Regions from separate parts of the Streptomyces sp. NPDC003027 genome, predicted to be linked through region 3. Evidence: riboswitches for the same ligand, from Rfam matches in the RefSeq annotation. Region 3 holds a riboswitch; each other region holds the start of a gene.

Region 1 (6,583 bases), on a different contig from region 3:
TCGGGTGGTCGATGCCCTCGATCTCGGGGGTGCGCGGGGTGACTCCGGTGGCGACGACCACCTCGTCGTACCCGGCGAGGAGCTCCGGGGTGGCCGTGGTGTTCAGCCTGACCTCGACGCCCCGGGCGTCGAGCTGGACCCGGAAGTAGCGCAGGGTCTCGTCGAACTCCTCCTTGCCGGGGACCCGCTTGGCGATGTTCAGCTGGCCGCCGATCCGGTCCGAGGAGTCGAAGAGGGTGACCGTGTGGCCGCGTTCGGCGGCCGAGACCGCGCAGGCGAGCCCGGCGGGGCCGGCGCCGACGACGGCGATCCGCTTGGCCCGGCGGGTGGGGGAGAGGACCAGTTCGGTCTCGTGGCAGGCGCGCGGGTTCACCAGGCAGGAGGTGATCTTCAGGCTGAAGGTGTGGTCCAGGCAGGCCTGGTTGCAGCCGATGCAGGTGTTGATCGTGTCGGCGCGGTCCGCGGCGGCCTTGGCGACGAAGTCGGGGTCGGCCAGGAACGGCCGGGCCATGGAGACGATGTCCGCGCGGCCCTCGGCGAGGATCCGCTCGGCGACCTCGGGGGTGTTGATGCGGTTGCTGGTGACCAGCGGCACCGAGACCGCGCCCATCAGCTTCTGGGTGACCCAGGTGTAGGCGCCGCGCGGCACGGAGGTGGCGATGGTCGGGATACGGGCCTCGTGCCAGCCGATGCCCGTGTTGATGATGGTGGCGCCGGCCGCCTCGATCTCCTTGGCGAGCGCGACGACCTCGTCGAGCGTCGAGCCGCCGGGGACCAGGTCGAGCATCGAGAGCCGGTAGATGAGGATGAACTCCTCGCCGACGCGCTCGCGGATGCGGCGCACGATCTCCAGCGGGAAGCGGACCCGGTTCTCGTAGCTGCCGCCCCAGCGGTCGGTGCGCCGGTTGGTGGCGGCGGCGATGAACTCGTTGATCAGATAGCCCTCGGAGCCCATCACCTCGACGCCGTCGTACCCGGCGGCCTTGGCGAGTTCGGCGCAGCGCGCGTAGTCCTCGATGGTCTGCTCGACCTCGGCGTCGGTCAGCTCGTTCGGTACGAAGGGGCTGATCGGCGCCTGGATGGGGCTGGGCGCGACGAGGGCGGGATGGTAGGCGTACCGGCCGAAGTGCAGGATCTGCATCGCGATCCGGCCACCCGCCTCGTGCACGGCGTCGGTGATGAGCCGGTGCTCGGCGACCTCCTCGTCCGTGCTGAGCTTGGCCCCGCCGTCCCAGGGGCGCCCGACCTCGTTCGGCGCGATGCCGCCGGTCACGATGAGGCCGACGCCGCCTCGGGCGCGTTCGGCGTAGAAGGCGGCCATCCGCGCGAAGCCGTTCTCGGCCTCCTCGAGACCGACGTGCATGGAGCCCATGAGCACCCGGTTGGGCAGGGTGGTGAACCCGAGGTCGAGCGGGCTCAGCAGGTGCGGGTACGGGGTGATCGGGGCCATGGGGGCGTCTCCTCGCGCAGGGTCGTCACGCTCTGTTGTAGACGACCGGAGCCGCGTTGTGCAACAAGTTGCATAAGGGTGGAGGAGTGATCTGCGCTACGTCCACCGCCGCGAACCGTGCACCAACCGCGCCGGCCTGAATCCGCGACCCCGGAAAGCAGCACCTCCCTGGCCGGGCACGCGCCCCTGGGGCCGCCGGGGCCCCAGGAGCGGAAGACAGTGATCGTCTACGGCGCGCCCGGCACTCCCGCCCACGCGGCCAGCTCCTCCGCCGTGCGGGGGCCCTCCTCGCCCTCCGGGAGGAGGCCCTGGGCGCGCAGCAGGCGGGTCACCGCCATGCCCCAGGGCTGCCGGAGCCGCGCCGCCGCGAGCAGCGCGTCGTCCGCGAGGAGGTCGGTGATCGGGCCCGTCCGCAGACCCTCCGGTGACAGCACCGCCGCCTCGTCCGCCCAGCGCAGGGCCAGATCGACGTCGTGCGTCGCCATCACCACCGTCGTGCCCGACCCCCGCAGCCGCCCGAGCACCTCGAGGAGGCGCTCCTGCCCGTGGGGATCGAGCCCGGCCGTCGGCTCGTCCATGATGAGGACCCGCGGCCGCATCGCCACCGCGCCCGCGATCGCCGCCCGCTTGCGCTGGCCGTACGACAGCAGATGCGTCGGCCGGTCCTCCAGCGCCACGATGTCCAGCGCCTCCAGCGCCTCGCGCACCCGGAGCCGTACCTCCTCCAGCGGCAGCCCGAGGTTCATCGGCCCGAACGACACGTCCTGGCCGACCGACGCCGCGAACAGCTGGTCGTCCGGGTCCTGCACGACCAGCTGCACGGTCGTCCGCAACCGGGTCAGACCCTTCCGGTCGTACGACACCTCCTCGCCGTCCAGCCGGAGAGCCCCGCTGCCGCAGCGCAGGCCCCCGCTCAGCAGCCGCAGCAGTGTCGTCTTGCCGCTGCCGTTCCTCCCGAGCACCGCAAGCGCCCGCCCCTCCGGCACGGCGAAGTCGATCCCGTCGAGGACGGGGGGCCCGTCCTCATAGGCGAAGCCCGCCCTCACCAGTTCCACGACAGGGGAACGAAGACTCACGGCAGGGACCTTTCCAGTACGAGAGTGAGAGCGACGAGGCCGGCCAGCAGCCCGGCCGTCGCCGCCAGGAACCGCCGCGAGACGGCCGCACCGGGCACCAGGACCCGGAGGGTCCCGTCGTACCCCCGCCCCGCCAGCCCCGTCTGCAACCGCTGCGCCCGGTCGAAGGCGCGCACGAACGCCGTCGCGCCGAGCCCGGCGAGCGAGCGCCAGGTGGCCGCCCGCGTCGTCAGCCCCAACCGGGCCGCCTGGGCCTGCCGGATCCTGGCCATGGAGTCGAGCAGGAGAAAACTGATCCGGTACATCACGAGCGCGACGTCCACGACCGGACCCGGCACCCCCGCCCGTACGAGCCGGGGCAGCACGTCCGAGACGGGTGTGGTGAACGCGAACAGCAGCACCCCCAGCGACGCGGCCGATGTGCGCAGCAGCAGTTCACCCGCGTGCGACGGACCGTCCGGCGCCAGGGCGACGAAGCCGCGCGCCCCTCCCACCTCGAACAGCAGCGGCACCGCCCCCGTCACACAGAAGCCCAGCGGGATCCGGAACGCCCGCCACAGCTGACGTCCGGGCACTCCGGCGGGACCGAGCAGCACCGCGAGGGTGGCCGCCGCGACCAGAACGGCGCCCGGCCAGGGCGGCAGACAGACCGCGCACAGCGTCAGGCCGAAGCCCAGCGCGGCCTTCTCGCACGGGTGACGGCGGCGCCAGCGACTGCTGTGCGCCGCCGCGTCGATCGGCAGCATCGGCGGTTACTCGTCGCCCGTGGCGGCGCGCGTCACCTTCGGGGCGTCCGTGGCGACCGGTGCGGCCGCCGCGGCCAGTGCGCGCTCCTCGCCCTGGCGACGTCCGCGCCGCAGACCGAAGTAGTACGCGAGGACACCGGCGCCGATGGCCGCCTGGAGCGCGAACAGTGCCGACTCGACCTCGCCGGACGGAGGCTCGTACAGCGGGCTGAACCACGGCTCGTAGTCGGGCCGGATCTCCGTGATCGCGGCCTCCGCCTCGGCGTCGGCCCCCGCGAACGGCTCCTCCTTGTGGTCGCCGAGCCCCAGGACCAGCGGCAGCACCGCCAGCGCGGCGACGGCGAGCAGCAGCAGGGCGTTGATCTTCGTGTTCCTGCTCATCCGGCTCATCGGGCCACCGCCTCCGTGGTCTCGCTCTTCCGGGCACCGGGAAGCAGCACCCCGAGCCGGGTCAGATCCCCCTTGCTCGACTGCGTCAGCAGACGCATCACGAGCACCGTCAGCAGACCCTCGCTCACCGCGAGCGGCAGCTGCGTGACGGCGAAGATCCCGCCGAACTTCGCCAGCGCGCCGAGCACACCGCTGCCGGGGTCGGGGAACGCGACCGCCAGCTGCACGCTGGTGACGCAGTAGGTGGACAGGTCGGCGACGAACGCGCCGAAGAACACGCTCACCATCAGCGGCACGTCGAAGCGGCGCAGCAGCCGGTACGCCCCGTACCCCGCCCACGGGCCGACGACGGCCATCGAGAAGACGTTGGCGCCGAGGGTGGTGAGCCCGCCGTGCGCCAGGAGCAGCGCCTGGAAGAGCAGCGTGATCGTGCCGAGGACCGCCATCACGGGCGGCCGGAACAGGATCGCCCCGAGGCCCGTTCCGGTGGGGTGGGAGCAACTGCCCGTCACCGACGGAATCTTGAGCGCGGACAGGACGAAGGTGAAGGCGCCCGAGGCGCCCAGCAGCAGAGTGGATTCGGGATGGGCCTTGACCTCACGGGTCAGGGCACGGACACCGTGGACGACGAACGGGGCGGACGCGACGGCCCAGGCGGCCGCGTGCACAGGGGGCAGATAGCCCTCGGCGATATGCATGGTTGGGAGACCCTCTCCAGCACCTCGTGGATGGACAACGCACCTTGGCCGGTCTCCTGGCTGACGGTCATGCCGCCCGGACTCCGCCTTCCCACACCACGACGGTCTCCCGCGGCGGTGCAGTGGCTCCCCTGGGGGTTGTCCCCAAGGGGGTGGAGCCGGACCTCCCGATCACAGTGGCGAGGGCCGCACCGGTACTGCACCGGTTTCCCGTACACCAAGGCCCTGCGACACTAGTGCGTTGACCAGGTACATCACAACACGGTCGGCTCCCGGTACGGCCCGTGACGGGTGCCCGCCTCCCGCCCGCTCACCCCTTCCGGTACGTGTACGCCTCCGCGGCCGCGGCCTCCACGGCGTCCAGGTCCCCGCCCGCCGTCGCCGTGACGAGGGCGGCGATCGCGCCCTCGACGAAGGGCGCGTCCACGAGCCGCGCCCCCTCGGGCAGCTCGTCGCCCTCGGCGAGGAGCGCCTTGACGGTCAGCACGGCGCTGCCCAGATCGACGAGGAGGGCCACACCGGCGCCCCGGTCGACCGCCCTCGCCGCCTCGGCGATCAGGTCGGAGCTGGTGCCGAGTCCGCCGTCCGGGGTGCCGCCGGCGGGCCGGATCGGTGCGGTGGGGCCGCCGCCCGAGAGGCCCTGGGCGAGTTCGGCCACGGCCGCGGCGACGGCGGCGCTGTGCGAGACGAGAACGATGCCGACCCGCCCGCTCATCCGGCCACCTCCGCGAGGGCGGCGATCAGCAGCGCGGACGAGGTGGCCCCGGGGTCCTGGTGCCCGATCGACCGTTCGCCCAGATAGCTGGCCCTGCCCTTGCGGGCCTGGAGCGGTACGGTCGCCAGCGCGCCCTCCTCGGCCGCCGTCCGGGCCGCCGCGAAGGACTCGCGCAGCGCCTCGGCCGCCGGGACGAGCGCGTCCAGCATCGTCTTGTCGCCGACCTGGGCCCCGCCGAGCTGGGCGACGGCGGCGACCCCGGTGGCCAGCGCGTCGGCGAACGCCTCGCGGGTCACGGTCCCGGCGTCGCCGAGCGCCTTGCCGGTGCGGCGCAGGAGCGTCCCGTACAGCGGACCGGAGGCACCCCCGACGGTGGAGATCAACTGCCGTCCTGCGGTGGTGAGTACGGCCCCCGGGGTGGGGGGCGGCTCCTTCGCCAGGACGTCCGTCACGGCGGCGAACCCCCGCTTCAGATTGGAGCCGTGGTCGGCGTCGCCGATCGCCGAGTCGAGCTCGGTGAGACGGTCGGCCTCACGGTCGACGGCGGAAGCGGCGACGCTCAGCCAGCGCTGGAAGAACGCGGCGTCGAACTGGCCCGGCTCGTTCGTCTCGGTCACTTCGGTCACTCTCCTTCTCACCGGCCCCAGCGGAGGGCGGGCGTCTGCACGGGCGCGTCCCACAGGCGTAGCAGTTCCTCATCGGCCTCACAGAGCGTGACCGAACAGCCGGCCATGTCGAGGGAGGTCACATAGTTCCCGACCAGGGTGCGGGCGACCGGGATCCCGCGCTCCTTCAGCACGCGCTGCACCTCGGCGTTGAACCCGTACAGTTCGAGCAGCGGGGTGGCGCCCATGCCGTTGACCAGCGCCAGGACCGGGCCGGACGGCCGCAGGTCGTCCAGTACGGCATCGACGGCGAAGTCCGCGATCTCCCGCGAGGTCATCATCGCGCGCCGCTCGCGCCCCGGCTCGCCGTGGATCCCGATCCCCAACTCCAGCTCGCCCTCGGGCAGGTCGAAGGTGGGACTGCCCTTGGCGGGCGTGCTGCAGGCGCTCAGCGCGACGCCGAAGGACCGCGACCGCTCGTTCACCCGCCGGGCGATCGCCTCCACTCGCTCCAGCGGGGCGCCCTCCTCGGCGGCGGCCCCCGCGATCTTCTCCACGAAGAGCGTGGCCCCCGTCCCTCGCCGCCCGGCGGTGTGGAGGCTGTCCGTCACGGCCACGTCGTCGTCGACCAGGACCTTGGCGACCTGGACGCCCTCGTCCTCGGCGAGCTCGGCCGCCATCTCGAAGTTGAGCACGTCCCCGGTGTAGTTCTTGACGACGAACAGCACACCGGCCCCGCTGTCCACCGCGGCGGCCGCCCGCACCATCTGATCCGGCACGGGCGAGGTGAACACCTCGCCGGGGCACGCCGCGGCGAGCATGCCCCGCCCCACGAACCCTGCGTGCAACGGCTCGTGCCCGGACCCGCCCCCGGACACCAGCGCCACCTTCCCGGCGACGGGC
Region 2 (6,583 bases), on a different contig from region 3:
TAAGCACCGCCGTCCCAAGGTCAACCCGATCACGCGCGGATTCGTCGCCGCCGGTACGGGCGGCGCCGTCGTCGCCCTGCCGCTCCTCGGCGCGACCGGCGCCCACGCCGCCGAGAAGACCGCTCCCGCCGTGATGCCCGAGCAGGCCGTCGCCGCCGCCGCGAAGGCCCCGGCCGCCGCCAAGGCCAAGCCGAAGACGTACTCCGTCGTCGCCGGCGACTATCTGTCCAAGATCGCCGCCGAGCACCACCTGGCCGGCGGCTGGAAGAAGCTCTACGAGGACAACCGCCAGGTCGTCGGCGAGAACCCCTCGCTGATCTTCCCCGGCATGAAGCTCACCCTCGGCGCCAAGTCCACGGCCAAGGCGCCCGCGCCCAAGGCCGCGGCTCCGAAGGCCGCGCCCAAGGCGGCTCCGAAGGCGGCTCCGAAGGCCGGGAAGTCCACCTCCGACGCGGCCGAGTCGCGCAGCTCCCGCAGCAGCGAGCGCGCCGCCGCGGAGTCGAAGCCGGCGTCGCAGTCCTCCTCCGGCTGGGTCTCCCCGGTGAGCGGCGGCGTCTCCACGCCGTACCGCGCCTCCGGCTCGATGTGGTCCTCCGGCTACCACACCGGTGTCGACTTCATGGCCTCCTCCGGCACCTCCGTCAAGGCCGTCGGCGCGGGCACCGTGTACTCCGCCGGCTGGAGCGGTTCGTACGGCAACGAGGTCGTCATCCAGCACGCGGACGGCACCTACTCGCAGTACGCGCACCTCTCCTCCCTCTCCGTCTCCGCCGGCCAGTCCGTCAACGGCGGCGACCAGATCGGCCTGTCCGGCTCCACCGGCAACTCCAGCGGTCCGCACCTGCACTTCGAGATGCGCACCGGTCCGAGCTACGGCTCGGACATCGACCCGCTCGCCTACCTGCGCGAGAAGGGCGTCAGCATCTGACGCGTCACCACTCGACGCGTCCCACGGCACGCACCCCGGGCCCGGCACCTTCGTGCCGGGCCCTCGGCGTATTCCGGCTTGGCGCAATCTTGACCGGTGGCGTATCTCACCTGCCGTCAACCACTCCTTACGGTCGCGTAGGTCACACCCCCAAGGGAAAGATGTGCTCCCGTGGCAGACGATTCGAGATCAAGAGACATGGACGTATTCGGGTCGTACGCGGCGATCGGTGACAGCTTCACCGAGGGCGTCGGAGATCCCGGACCCGACGGGACGTATGTGGGATGGGCGGACCGTTTCGCGGTGCTGCTGGCCGACCGGCTGCCGGAGCACGAAGCGTTCCGCTACGCCAATCTGGCCGTACGCGGCCGCCTCCTCGACCAGATCGTGGAGGAGCAGGTCCCCCGCGCCAAGGAACTCGCCCCCGACCTGGTGACCTTCTGCGCGGGCGGCAACGACATCATCCGCCCCGGCAGCGACCCGGACGACGTCGCCGAGCGCTTCGAGCGCGCCGTCGCCGACCTCACCTCCGCCGTCGGCACGGTCATGGTCACGACCGGCTTCGACACCCGGGACGTGCCCGTGCTGCGCCATCTGCGCGGCAAGATCGCCACCTACACGGCCCATGTCCGGGCCATCGCCGACCGCTACGGCTGCCCCGTCCTGGACCTCTGGTCGCTCAAGTCCGTCCAGGACAGGCGTGCTTGGGACGGCGACCGGCTGCATCTGTCGCCCGAGGGGCACACCCGGGTCGCCCTGCGCGCCGCCCAGGTCCTCGGCATCCCGGTACCGGCCGACCCGGACCAGCCGTGGCCGCCGCTGCCCCCGCGCGGGACGCTGGAGGTGCGCCGCGACGACATCCTGTGGGCCAGGGAGTACCTGGTGCCCTGGATCGGCCGCCGGCTGCGGGGCGAGAGCTCGGGCGACCACGTGGCGGCCAAGCGCCCGGACCTCATGCCCCTGTAGGCGTGATGGCCACGGCGGTCTACGAGCCGCGCTGAGCCCCCGTGTCGGGCCCGGGCAGGCCCAACTCCCGGTCCAGCGCCGCATCGGCCCACTCCAGCATGGCGGCGCGCGAGAGCGATCCGGCGTACGAGGTCATCTGCACCGCCAGCCCGTCCAGGAAGGCGGTCAGCCGCCAGGCCGCGGCCGCCGGGTCCCGGCAGGGGAACTCACCGGCCGCCGCGCCCTCGGCGATCACCTCGGCCAGCGCCGCCTTCCACTGCTGATCGAGGGCGCCGGCGACCTCCCGCAGGGCCGGTTCGCGCAGACTGGCCGACCAGCCCTCGATCCACAGCCGCCAGCCCTTGGCCTGCCCGGTGGGCGCGTACCAGCGGACCGCCGACCGCAACCGGCGCAGAGCCGTCGTGCGCCGCCCGAGCAGCGCCCGCAGATGGCCGAGGTCGCTCTCGGCGGCGTAGGCGAAGGCCGCCGCGACGAGCTTCTCCTTGGTCGAGAAGTGGTAGAGCACCAGGGCGTTGCTGACCCCGAGCGCGGAGGCGACGTCGGCGATCCGTACGGCCGCCACGCCCCGGACCTCGATCTGCGCGACAGCGGCCCGCAGCAGATCCTCGCGCCGCTCCGCCACGTTCAAGCGCACTCTCGCCACGTCGCTCAGACTACACAGCACATGACGCGGGCATGATCATTTTACGGTGCGCCGGGTGCCGCGATCCACCGCCCGCCCATGACGGTCAGCGGCCGCACATAATGGAACGACCCCCAACCTCAGGAGGCCCTGTGACCGGCACCGGCTCCGACCATCCGCCGCGGTCCCGGCTGCGCGCCCTGCGGCCTGCCGCCTTCGGCGCCGACCCGGTGGGAGAGCGCATGGAGCGCATCCGCCGCTCGCCGAACTTCGCGGACGGGGTCTTCCGGAACCCCGTGTCGGCCCGGCACCGGCCCTCCGGCTCCATGCTCGAGTTCGCCAAGGTCTACTTCCGGAAGGAAGCGCGGGCGCGCCGGGCCCCCACCGGCGCGATCCCCCTCCACACCGGCACCCTGGACCACCTCGCCGAGCCCCCGGCCTCCGGTCTGCGGCTGACCTGGATGGGGCACTCCAGCGTCCTCGCCGAGATCGACGGCCACCGGGTGCTCTTCGACCCCGTCTGGGGCGACCGCTGCTCGCCCTTCGCCTTCGCCGGCCCCCGGCGTCTGCACCCCGTCCCGGTGCCGCTCGCCGAGCTGGGCCCGGTCGACGTGGTCGTTATCTCCCACGACCACTACGACCACCTCGACCTGCCCACGATCAGAGCCCTGGCCTCGACGGACACCCTCTTCGCCGTGCCGCTGGGCGTGGGCGCCCATCTGGAGCGCTGGGGCGTGCCCGCTTCCCGGCTGCGCGAGCTGGACTGGGACGAGACGGCAAAGATCGGCGCCCTGCGGCTCACCGCGACCCCCGCCCGCCACTTCTGCGGCCGCGGCCTGCGCAACCAGCAGCACACCCTGTGGGCGTCCTGGGTCGTCGCCGGTCCCACGCACCGGATCTACCACAGCGGAGACACGGGCTACTTCCCCGGCTTCCAGGAGATCGGCGCCGCCCACGGCCCCTTCGATGCCACCATGATCCAGATCGGCGCGTACTCGGAGTACTGGCCCGAGAACCACCCGGACCTCACACCGCTGCCGGGAGCGTGGCCGGACATCCACATGTCGCCCGCTCAGGGGGTCCAAGCCCACCTCGACCTGCAAGGAGGGCGGCCGGGCGGTGTCCTGCTCCCGATCCACTGGGGCACCTTCAACCTGGCGCCCCATCCGTGGGCGGAGCCGGGGGAGTGGACGAAAGACGCCGCCGAGGAGGTCGGACAGGCCGCCGCGTTCCCTCGCCCCGGCCAGCCCTTCGAGCCCGCCGGAAAGCTGCCCTCGGAGCCCTGGTGGCGGGCGGTGGCCCACCCCATCGCCCACCCATGGCGCCGGCCCCGGTCGGTGCGGGTCTCCACCGAGGGCCGTATGGACGATCTCGATCTCGCCGGTGATCGCTGACGGCGAGTCAGGACCGCCTCAGCCGGAGGGTGCGCGGCCGCCGGCGTGTCTCCCGCCGGAGGAGCGCGGCAGCCCCGCGTCCTCCCGGGCGCGGCCGCGGGGAGCTCGGCCGTACACGCTATGCTGCAAACCGCCCCGCGGGGGAAGCCGGTCGAATTCCGGCGCTGACCCGCAACGGTAGACGGAGCCGCGTACGCGGCTCCGTGAGCCCGATTACCCGCGGTGGTGAAGGCTCCTGTCAATTCGCCGTGGACTGCGAGAGGGTGCTGCGCAGGGCGCCCGGCGTCCCGGGCCGCTCCTTTGCTCACGTGGGTGCACGGCTTGAGGCGAAGGCGATCAGCCCGTGGCCACACCCCTGGAAACCGAACCGGCCGCGCCACCCCACACGGCGCGCACCCGCGTCGGCCCCGCACCGCCCCAGCGCGTATCCCTGCCCCTTCTCTTCGCCGTCCTGTGCGCCGCGCTCGTGTTCTCCATCGTCTGCGGGGCGGGTATGGGGGCCTCGGGACTCACCTGGGGCGAGGTGCTGCGCTTTCTCTGGGCCGGGCTGACGGGCGGACCCCTCTCGCCCGACGACGTCTCGGCCTACACGATCGTGTGGGAACTGCGCTTTCCGCGAGCCGTGCTGGCCGCGGTCGTCGGAGCCGGACTGTCGGCCATCGGCGTCGCCGTGCAGGCCATGGTCCGCAACGCCCTCGCCGACCCGTTCGTCCTGGGCATCTCCTCCGGCGCGGCCGTCGGTGCCAATGCCGTCCTCCTCTTCGGAGCCTTCGGCGCTCTCGGCCTGTGGGCCCTGTCCACGGCGGCCTTCCTCTCCGCGCTCCTCGCCATGGCCCTGGTGTACGCGATCGCCCGCACCGCCGACGGTCTGACCCCGCTGCGGCTCGTCCTGACGGGCACCGCGATGTACTACGGGTTCTCGGCCGTCACCACGTTCATGGTGTTCGCGGCCGAACGCGGCGAGGCGGCCCGCTCCGCGATGATGTGGCTGCTCGGCAGCCTCGGCGGAGCCAGCTGGGCCTCCGTGCCGATCGCCGCGGGAGCCGTGCTCGCCGGCCTCACCCACCTCACGGTGTCAGCGCGTCGCCTGAACGCGCTGGCGATGGGTGACGAGACCGCGGCCGCCCTCGGGGTGGACGCGGGGAGGCTGCGCAAGGAGCTGTTCCTGGTCTGTGCCGCCGTCACGGGGGCCGTGGTCGCGGTGAGCGGCGCGATCGGTTTCGTCGGCCTCATGGTCCCGCACGCCGCACGGATGCTGGTCGGCGCGGACCACCGCCGACTGCTGGCCGTCGCCCCCCTCGCCGGAGCCGTCCTGCTGATCTGGGTGGACATCCTGTCGCGTGTGGTGCTCGCGCCCGTCGAGCTGCCGGTGGGCGTGCTGACCGCCGCCATCGGCGTCCCCTGCTTCGTCCTGCTGATGCGCCGCCGCTCCTACACCTTCGGAGGCGCGTGATGCGGATCGACATCGACGCACTGACGGTCGAGGTCGCCGGCGCGCGGCTGGTGCGCGAGGCCACCCTCCGCGCGGACGGCGGACAGGTCGTCGGGCTCGTCGGGCCCAACGGCAGCGGGAAGTCCACCCTGCTGCGCTGCGTCTACCGCGCCCTGCGCCCCTCGGCGGGTACGGTCCGGCTCGCCGGTGAGGACCTGCACTCCCTCAGCGCGCGCGAAGGCGCCCGGCGACTGGCCGCCCTGCCCCAAGAGGCGGTCACCGAGTTCGACTTCACGGTCGCCGAGGTCGTGGCGATGGGGCGGCTGCCCCACCAGCGGTCGGTGGCCCGGACCACCGACGAGGACCGCAAGGCGTGCGAGGCCGCGCTGGTGCGGGTCGGCGCCGGCCACCTCGCCGGCCGCGGCTTCCTCACCCTCTCCGGCGGCGAGAAGCAACGGGTCATGATCGCCCGCGCGCTCGCCCAGCAGCCGCGCGTCCTGGTCCTCGACGAGCCGACCAACCACCTCGACATCGCCCAGCAGTTGGAGGTCCTGGCCCTCGTGCGCGGAAGTGGCCTGACCGTGCTCACCGCACTGCACGACCTCAACCTCGCCGCCCTCCACTGCGACCTGCTCTACGTCATCGACAGCGGCCGGATCGTCGCCTCCGGCGCCCCGCACGACGTGCTGACGCCCGAACTGCTGGCCGAGGTCTTCGGCGTACGGGCGCACCGTGTGCCGCATCCGGAGTCCGGCGCCGTGCAGTTGCTCTTCGACCGTCTCCCGCCCGCCCATCCCGCTTCCTGAGGAGTCATCGCCACCATGCCGAACCTCGTACGCCCCGCCGCACTCGCCCTTGCCGCCGCCCTGGTGCTCACCGGTTGCGGCGCGCAGGTCACCCCGGAGAAGGAGGAGGGGGGTGGTGCCAAGGCGCGCGGCGGCCACTATCCGGTCACCATCGAGAACTGCGGCCAGAAGAAGAGCTACGACAAGGCCCCCGAGCGCGTGGTCACCAATGACGTCGGCATCACCGAGATCATGTTCGCGCTCGGGCTCGAGGACCGCATGGCGGGTTATGTGATGCCCGACGACAGGGGCGACCTCACCTCCGTTCCCTGGAAGGACGCGTACCAGAAGACGACGTGGCTCTCGAAGAAGACGATCAACAAGGAGCTGGTCCTCGACGCCCGCGCCGACCTGGTCTTCGCGGGCTGGAACTACGGCTTCAACGAGGGGGAGGGC
Region 3 (6,583 bases):
CGCGTCCGTGTCCGCGTGTTCCTCGATCAGATCGCCGAGGCGGTCCAGCTGCTCCTCGCGCAGGGTGCCGAAGCTCGTGTCCGGCGCGGGCACGAAACGCCGCCCGGCCGCCGCCGCGACCTCGCGCAGGAACGCGCGGCGGAAACCGTCGCTCTCCAGCGAGCCGTGCCAGTGCGTGCCCCAGACCGCGCCGACCCGGCAGCCGTCCAGGAACGGCTCGCCGCCCAGGACCTCGGCGACGCCGTGGTGGATCTCGTACCCCTCCACCCGCTCGCCGAGGGCCTCGCCGACCGGCCGGGCCAGGGTCTTCTCGGGCGCGAACCGGACCCGTACGGGCAGCAGCCCGAGCCCGTCCACGGAGCCCGCCTTCGACTCGACCTCGTCCTCGATGTGCGCGCCGAGGGCCTGGAAGCCGCCGCAGATGCCGAGCACCGGCCGGCCCTCCGCCGCCCGCCGCGCCAGCGCGTCGGCCAGACCGCGCTCCCGCAGCCACGCCAGCGCCTTCACCGTCCCGCGCGTCCCCGGCACCACCACCAGATCCGCGTCGACGAGCTCCTCGGCGCGGTCCACGAACCGCACCACGACGCCCGGTTCGGCCGCCAGCGCGTCCACGTCCGTGAAGTTCGACATCAGCGGTACGGCACACACGGCCACCCGCAGCACGTCCGCGCCGACGGGCGGCGCCACCACCGACTCCCGGACCGCGCCCCGCAGGGACACCCGAAGGCCGTCCTCCTCGTCGATGCCCAGCCCGTGCGCGTACGGCAGGACACCGAACGTCCGGCGTCCCGTCAGGTCGTACAGCATGTCGAGGCCGGGCTCCAGCAGCGAGACGTCGCCCCGGAACTTGTTCACGAGGTAGCCCGCGATCAGCTCCTGGTCCTCGGGGGCGAGCAGCGCCGTCGTCCCGAAGAACTGGGCGAACACCCCTCCCCGGTCGATGTCGCCGACCACCAGCACGGGCAGCCGCGCGGCCCGCGCGATGCCCATGTTCACGATGTCCGTGCGCCGCAGGTTGATCTCGGCCGGACTGCCCGCCCCCTCGCAGATCACGGCGTCATAGCTGCCCCGCAGCTCCTCCAGACACGCGAGGACCGGCTCGAAGAGCTCCTTCTGCCGCCCGCCATGCAGCCTCTTCCCCGGGGACGACCCTCCCGCCCCCCCGAAGAACCCGCGGGCGCTCAGCTCACCCACCGGCTTGCCCATCAGCACCACCTGGCTGGAGCGGTCGCTGCCCGGCTTCAGCAGGACCGGGTTCATCAGCGCCGTCGGCTCCACCCGCGCGGCCTGCGCCTGCATCGCCTGCGCCCGCCCGATCTCCGCGCCCTCCCTGGTCACGAAGGAGTTCAGGGACATGTTCTGGCCCTTGAACGGCGCCACCTTCACGCCCTTGCGGACCAGCCAGCGGCAGATCCCGGCCGTGACGACGCTCTTGCCCGCGTCGGACGTGGTCCCCGCGACCAGCAGCCCGCCTCCCCTCGGTCCGCTCCTCATGCGCTCCTCCGCTTCATGGCGCCCACCACGATCCTTCCGGCCACACAGGCCGCCAGCGTCAGTCCGGTCACCCGGCGCGACAGCCGTACGGCCCGCTCGATGTCCGCCACTTCCACGTCCCGGCCCTCACCGTTGAGCACCGGCCGGTGCTCGACCCGTCCGCCGTACGAGAGCGTCCCGCCGAGCCGTACGCCGAGCGCTCCCGCGAACGCGGCCTCGACCGGGCCGGCGTTGGGGCTCGGGTGCCTGCCCGCGTCCGCCCGCCATGCCCGGACCGCCCCACGGGGGTCGCCGCCCGCGACCGTCGCGAGCGCGGCCGTCAGCCGCGCCCCCGGCCAGCCGGCCACGTCGTCGAGGCGGGCGGAGGCCCAGCCGAAGCGGCGGTACTTCGGGGACCTGTGACCGACCATCGCGTCCAGGGTGTTCACGGCGCGGAAGCCGACGAGGCCCGGGACCCCGGCGACCGCGCCCCAGACCAGGGCGCCGACGACCGCGTCGGAGGTGTTCTCGGCGACGGACTCCACGACCGCGCGGGCCATCGCCGGGCCGTCCAGGGCCTGCGGGTCGCGGCCGCACAGATGCGGCAGCCGCTCGCGGGCCACCTCCAGGTCGCCGGCGGCCAGCGCCCCGCCGATGGCCCGGGCCTCCCGGCCCAGCGTCGTACCGCCGACGACCGCCCACACGGCGGCGGCGGTCAGGGCGGCGGAGGCGACGGGCCGGCCGCGGACGGCGCGCGCGGCGAGCGCCGCGGCTCCGGCGGCGCCGCCCGCGCAGACGGCGGTGTGCAGCGCGCCCCACCCGCGGTGGTCGCGCAGCAGAAGTCGTTCGACGGCGCCGGCGGCCCGGCCGAATCCGGCGACCGGATGGCCGCGGCGCGGGTCGCCGATCAGCAGGTCCGCGAGCAGGCCGGAGGCGGCTCCGTACGCGAAGACGCCCGTGGACGCGAATACACCGGTGGCAGCTCTGCGGCCAGGCATGGCGCTATGTCCTCACTCAGGGTCCGCGCCCTGGCTCGACGTGACCGGCGGGGAGAGTTCCTGGCTCCCGGGGATCAGCTCCCCGGTCACAGTGGCGGGACCGCGCCGGATTCGCACCGGACTTCCTCTTCTGCCGCCGTAATGGCCCCGGAAGTCCACCACGCAGCGCGAACACCCGTCAACTCACCCTTGACCTGCGACGGGAGAGTGTGCGAAGCCCCACAACACGACGGCTGGGCGTGCCGCACCTTCCGGTGCGGCACGCCCAGCCGTGGGTGCGTCGATCGGTCAGACGACGATCAGATAGATGCCGAACGCGACGGCCGCCGCGCACAGCGCGAAGCAGGCGTACGCGCCGGTGCGCGCGAGGGCCGCGGAGCCTCCCTGGGTCGCGGCCTGCTCCTGCTTGGAGAGGCCGACGATCCCGAGGGTGAACAGGCCCACGAGGGCGATGGTCGCCACGAGGCTGACTCCGAAGACGGAGCCGAGAGCTGCCCAGTCGATCTTCATGCTGATGTCTCTCGTTCCTTAGACCGTCGCCGTGGCGGTCGGGGCGGCCGGGTCCGTGGGAGCCGGCGACGGGATGGTGGCCTTCAGGTCGTCGGTGAGGGTCCCGGCCGGGGGCGGGGTGACGGCCGCGATGGCGGTGGTCACGACGCCGGGGGCCTCGGTCTCGGTCTCGTTGACGTTGGTGTGGTCGACGACCTGGCGGCGGGAGATGAACCAGATCGCGGTGCAGGACGCGATCAGGAAGGCGGCGACGGCGATGACGCCCCAGTCGCCCTGCCGGGTGACGTACTCCGAGAGCGCGGCGACCAGGCCGGCGGCGGGGAGGGTCAGGCCCCAGGCGACGAACATCCGGGTGGCGGTGGACCAGCGGACCACCCCGCCCTTGCGGCCCAGACCCGCGCCCATGACGGCGCCGGAGCAGGAGTGCGTGGTCGACAGGGAGAAGCCGAGGTTGGAGGAGCTCAGGATGACGGCCGCGGCGCTGGTCTGGGCGGCGAAGCCCTGCTGCGGCTGGAGGTCCGTGAGGCCCTTGCCCATGGTCCTGATGATGCGCCAGCCGCCCAGGTAGGTGCCGAGGGCGATGGCCAGACCGGCGGAGACGATGACCCAGACCGGCGGGTTGGAGCCCGGGGCCAGGATGCCGCCGGCGACCAGGGCCAGCGTGATGATGCCCATCGTCTTCTGGGCGTCGTTGGTGCCGTGGGCGAGGGAGACGAGACCGGCGGAGGCGATCTGGCCCGCGCGGTAGCCCTTGTCGGTGGTCTTCCGGTCGGCGTTCCTGCCGAGCCGGTAGGTCAGCCGGGAGGCGAGCATCGCGGCGAGGCCGGCGACCAGAGGCGCGGCGATGGCCGGGATGAGGACCTTGGTGACGACCACGCCGCCGTTGACGCCGCTGAGACCGACCGAGGCGATCGTCGCGCCGATGAGGCCGCCCATGAGGGCGTGGGACGAGCTGGACGGCAGTCCGACCAGCCAGGTCAGAAGGTTCCAGAGGATCGCGCCGACGAGCGCGGCGAAGATGACTTCGGGCTGGATGCCCTCTTCGTTCACCAGACCGCTGGAGATCGTCTTGGCGACCTCGACGGAGAGGAACGCGCCGACCAGGTTCAGCACGGCGGACATGGCCACCGCCGTCTTGGGCTTCATCGCGCCGGTCGAGATGGTCGTCGCCATCGCGTTGGCGGTGTCGTGGAAACCGTTCGTGAAATCGAACACGAGAGCTGTCACGACCACAATCGTGAGCAGCAGCGTGATGTGTTCCATTTACCCAGGCAATCGTTTGACGTCAGTGGCTCGTCGAACGTAGTCAACCTGGGTGAACGGAAGATGAACTGGGTCCGGCGGTGTGGTGACCCGAACCGGTGCCAGGACATTCCGCTTAGCGGCTCGGGAGGGCCCGCGCGTCCACGATGTGGACCCGTGCGACCCGGGGTAAGCCATGTCCTTACGGGGCGGACCGGACATCCGTCACTCGCGCCCCTCGCGCCCCGTGTCAGCACGTGGACGCCGACGGACCGGATCAGCCGACCGGGGGACCCCCCGAAGTGATCCACGTCACCCTCACGTGGCGCCGTACGGGTCCACCGGGTGGCGGCCCGACCCCGTCCTGACCACACTGGGACGGTGCGCCCGGCTCATGCGGCGGCAGCGGCCGTCACCACTCTGATCGGTGTCGGCGCGGCCGCGGTGGCGGCCGGCCGGTACGCGGGCGACGCCGCCCTCCAGGCGGCGTCCGGACGGCCCCTGCCCGGCGACCCCCGGCTCACCGTGCACGCCACCGGCCCCGGCCGGGTCACCCTCACTCGCAGCCTCGCCTCCCTGCGCCCCGGCACGTACGGCATCGAGGGCCCCGACTTCCACGGGTTCGTCGGGCCGGTCCTCGACCGGGTCCCGCACACCGCGGACACCGTCGTGCGCCGTCTGGAGCGGGTCGAGCTCGGCACGCTCCGGCCCGGCGCCCGGGTCCGGCTCACCCCGGAGCTGCACTCCGGCACCCCCCGGACCGCGCTCGGTGTCGAGTACGAGGACGTCGAGATCCCCGGTGAGCTCGGGACCCTGCCCGGCTGGCTGATCCCCGCCTCCCGCCCCACCTGGGTGATCGCCCTGCACGGACTCGGGACCACCCGCCGGCACCCCCTCAATCTCGTCCCCTTCCTCTCCCGCCGGCAGATCCCCGTCCTGTGCGTCGCCTACCGCGGCGACGAAGGCGCGCCCCGCTCCCCGGACGGCGTCGGCCACCTCGGCGACTCGGAGTGGCGGGACGTCGACGCGGCCATCCGCTACGCCGTCCGCCGGGGCGCCGGCGAGGTCGTGCTGCACGGCTGGGGGACCGGCGCCACGATGGCCCTGCACGCCGCCGCCCACTCCGGCGTACGGGACCGGATCCGCGGCGTCGTCCTCGACTCCCCGGTCCTCGACCAGGAGGCCGCGCTGCGCAACCTCGCCGCGGCCCGCCGGGTCCCCGGCCCGCTGCTGCCGCTCGCCGTCCGCGCCGCCCAGGGCAGGACGGGCCTGCGCGGCGACCGGCTCCGGGCGGTCGCGGACCCGGCCGCCCTGCGCGTGCCGGCCCTGGTCTTCCACGGCCCCGACGACACGATCGCGCCCTGGGAACCGTCCCGCGAACTCGCCGCGGGCCGCCCCGACCTGGTCAGCCTCCAGACGGTACGGCAGGCCCCGCACGCCGCCATGTGGAACGCCGACCCGCTCCGCTACGAAGAGGCCCTGCGGCGCTTTCTCACCCCCCTGCTGTAGCCCGCCCCGGACCGGTCCGTCACGGCGCGTATGACGGTGATCCCCGTTCCGATTGGGCTTTCGGGCCGTCAGCGGGAAGACTGCCCCCGTGACGTCTCGAAAGCCTGATGAGCAATTGGCGCGCAACTCCAGACTCCGACTCGTCCGTCCGCGGGCACTGGCCACCGCCCGACGGGCCGTGACGACCCGGCGTACCCGGCCGGCGCCGCGGCCGCCCGAGGGCACTCCGCCCCGCGCGGAACTGGCCCGCCAGGCACGGACCGTCCTCGCCGACGCCGTACGGATCGCCCGCTGGGCCGCCGTCGACCGCGAGGCCGACCTCACCGCTCCGGCCGGCCCCGAAGCCGTCTCCGCCCACGAACGGGCCGCCGCCGCACTCGACCTGACGCCCGACCAGGTCAGGGCCGGCTGGGACCGCGCCCGGCTCGCCGGACTCGTCGAACTCCACGGCGCCACCGCGCGCCCCGGCTGGCGGCTGCACGCCTGGGACAGGGACGACTCCGCCGTCCTGCGCGGCTGGGTGGCTCTGTTCGACGCCTGGTCCCTGGTCCACCCCGCGCCCGAGGGCGTGCCCGCCGGCGCCGTCGCCGAGGTCGTCGAGGCCGTCCCCCAGGTCCTCTCCCTGCTCCAGCTCTCGGCCGGACCCGTGCTCGTCCCGGCCCTCCTCGACCTGCTGCGGCAACGCGTCGACGAGCTGCGCGAGGAGCGCTGCGAGGTCCCCGTCCAGGGATCCCCGGCCGACGCGGGCGCCGCCGCGTCCGCCGCCGCCACCGACGGACTCCCCGCGCTGCTCGACTGGGCCCTGGAGGGCCTCGCCGCCGTCGGAGCCCTCACCCTGGGCGCGGGCCAGG

What was found. Region 3 has a riboswitch for cobalamin ahead of ACWDX6_RS18325 (cobalamin biosynthesis protein). Riboswitches for the same ligand answer to the same signal wherever they lie in the genome.
Region 1: linked by a shared signal. The riboswitch ahead of ACWDX6_RS25855 (energy-coupling factor ABC transporter permease) and the one ahead of ACWDX6_RS18325 (cobalamin biosynthesis protein) in region 3 are both predicted to bind cobalamin.
Region 2: linked by a shared signal. The riboswitch ahead of ACWDX6_RS06255 (FecCD family ABC transporter permease) and the one ahead of ACWDX6_RS18325 (cobalamin biosynthesis protein) in region 3 are both predicted to bind cobalamin.

What each region holds. Positions count from the first base shown of each region.
Region 1 covers NZ_JBSFTU010000045.1:27,940-34,522, reverse strand. Annotated here, with positions in the region: gene ACWDX6_RS25875 (FAD-dependent oxidoreductase) at 1-1,450, opposite strand, end outside; gene ACWDX6_RS25870 (ATP-binding cassette domain-containing protein) at 1,678-2,526, opposite strand; gene cbiQ (cobalt ECF transporter T component CbiQ) at 2,523-3,272, opposite strand; gene ACWDX6_RS25860 (energy-coupling factor ABC transporter substrate-binding protein) at 3,279-3,653, opposite strand; gene ACWDX6_RS25855 (energy-coupling factor ABC transporter permease) at 3,659-4,360, opposite strand; cobalamin riboswitch at 4,390-4,597, opposite strand; gene ACWDX6_RS25850 (PTS-dependent dihydroxyacetone kinase phosphotransferase subunit DhaM) at 4,671-5,075, opposite strand; gene dhaL (dihydroxyacetone kinase subunit DhaL) at 5,072-5,701, opposite strand; gene dhaK (dihydroxyacetone kinase subunit DhaK) at 5,710-6,583, opposite strand, start outside.
Region 2 covers NZ_JBSFTU010000005.1:92,785-99,367, reverse strand. Annotated here, with positions in the region: gene ACWDX6_RS06275 (M23 family metallopeptidase) at 1-928, shown strand, start outside; gene ACWDX6_RS06270 (SGNH/GDSL hydrolase family protein) at 1,100-1,894, shown strand; gene ACWDX6_RS06265 (TetR/AcrR family transcriptional regulator) at 1,914-2,537, opposite strand; gene ACWDX6_RS06260 (MBL fold metallo-hydrolase) at 2,669-3,910, shown strand; cobalamin riboswitch at 4,024-4,149, shown strand; gene ACWDX6_RS06255 (FecCD family ABC transporter permease) at 4,254-5,363, shown strand; gene ACWDX6_RS06250 (ABC transporter ATP-binding protein) at 5,363-6,148, shown strand; gene ACWDX6_RS06245 (ABC transporter substrate-binding protein) at 6,164-6,583, shown strand, end outside.
Region 3 covers NZ_JBSFTU010000023.1:52,541-59,123, reverse strand. Annotated here, with positions in the region: gene ACWDX6_RS18330 (cobyric acid synthase) at 1-1,494, opposite strand, end outside; gene ACWDX6_RS18325 (cobalamin biosynthesis protein) at 1,491-2,471, opposite strand; cobalamin riboswitch at 2,505-2,638, opposite strand; gene ACWDX6_RS18320 (hypothetical protein) at 2,760-2,981, opposite strand; gene ACWDX6_RS18315 (anion permease) at 3,000-4,244, opposite strand; gene ACWDX6_RS18310 (alpha/beta hydrolase) at 4,605-5,732, shown strand; gene ACWDX6_RS18305 (hypothetical protein) at 5,821-6,583, shown strand, end outside.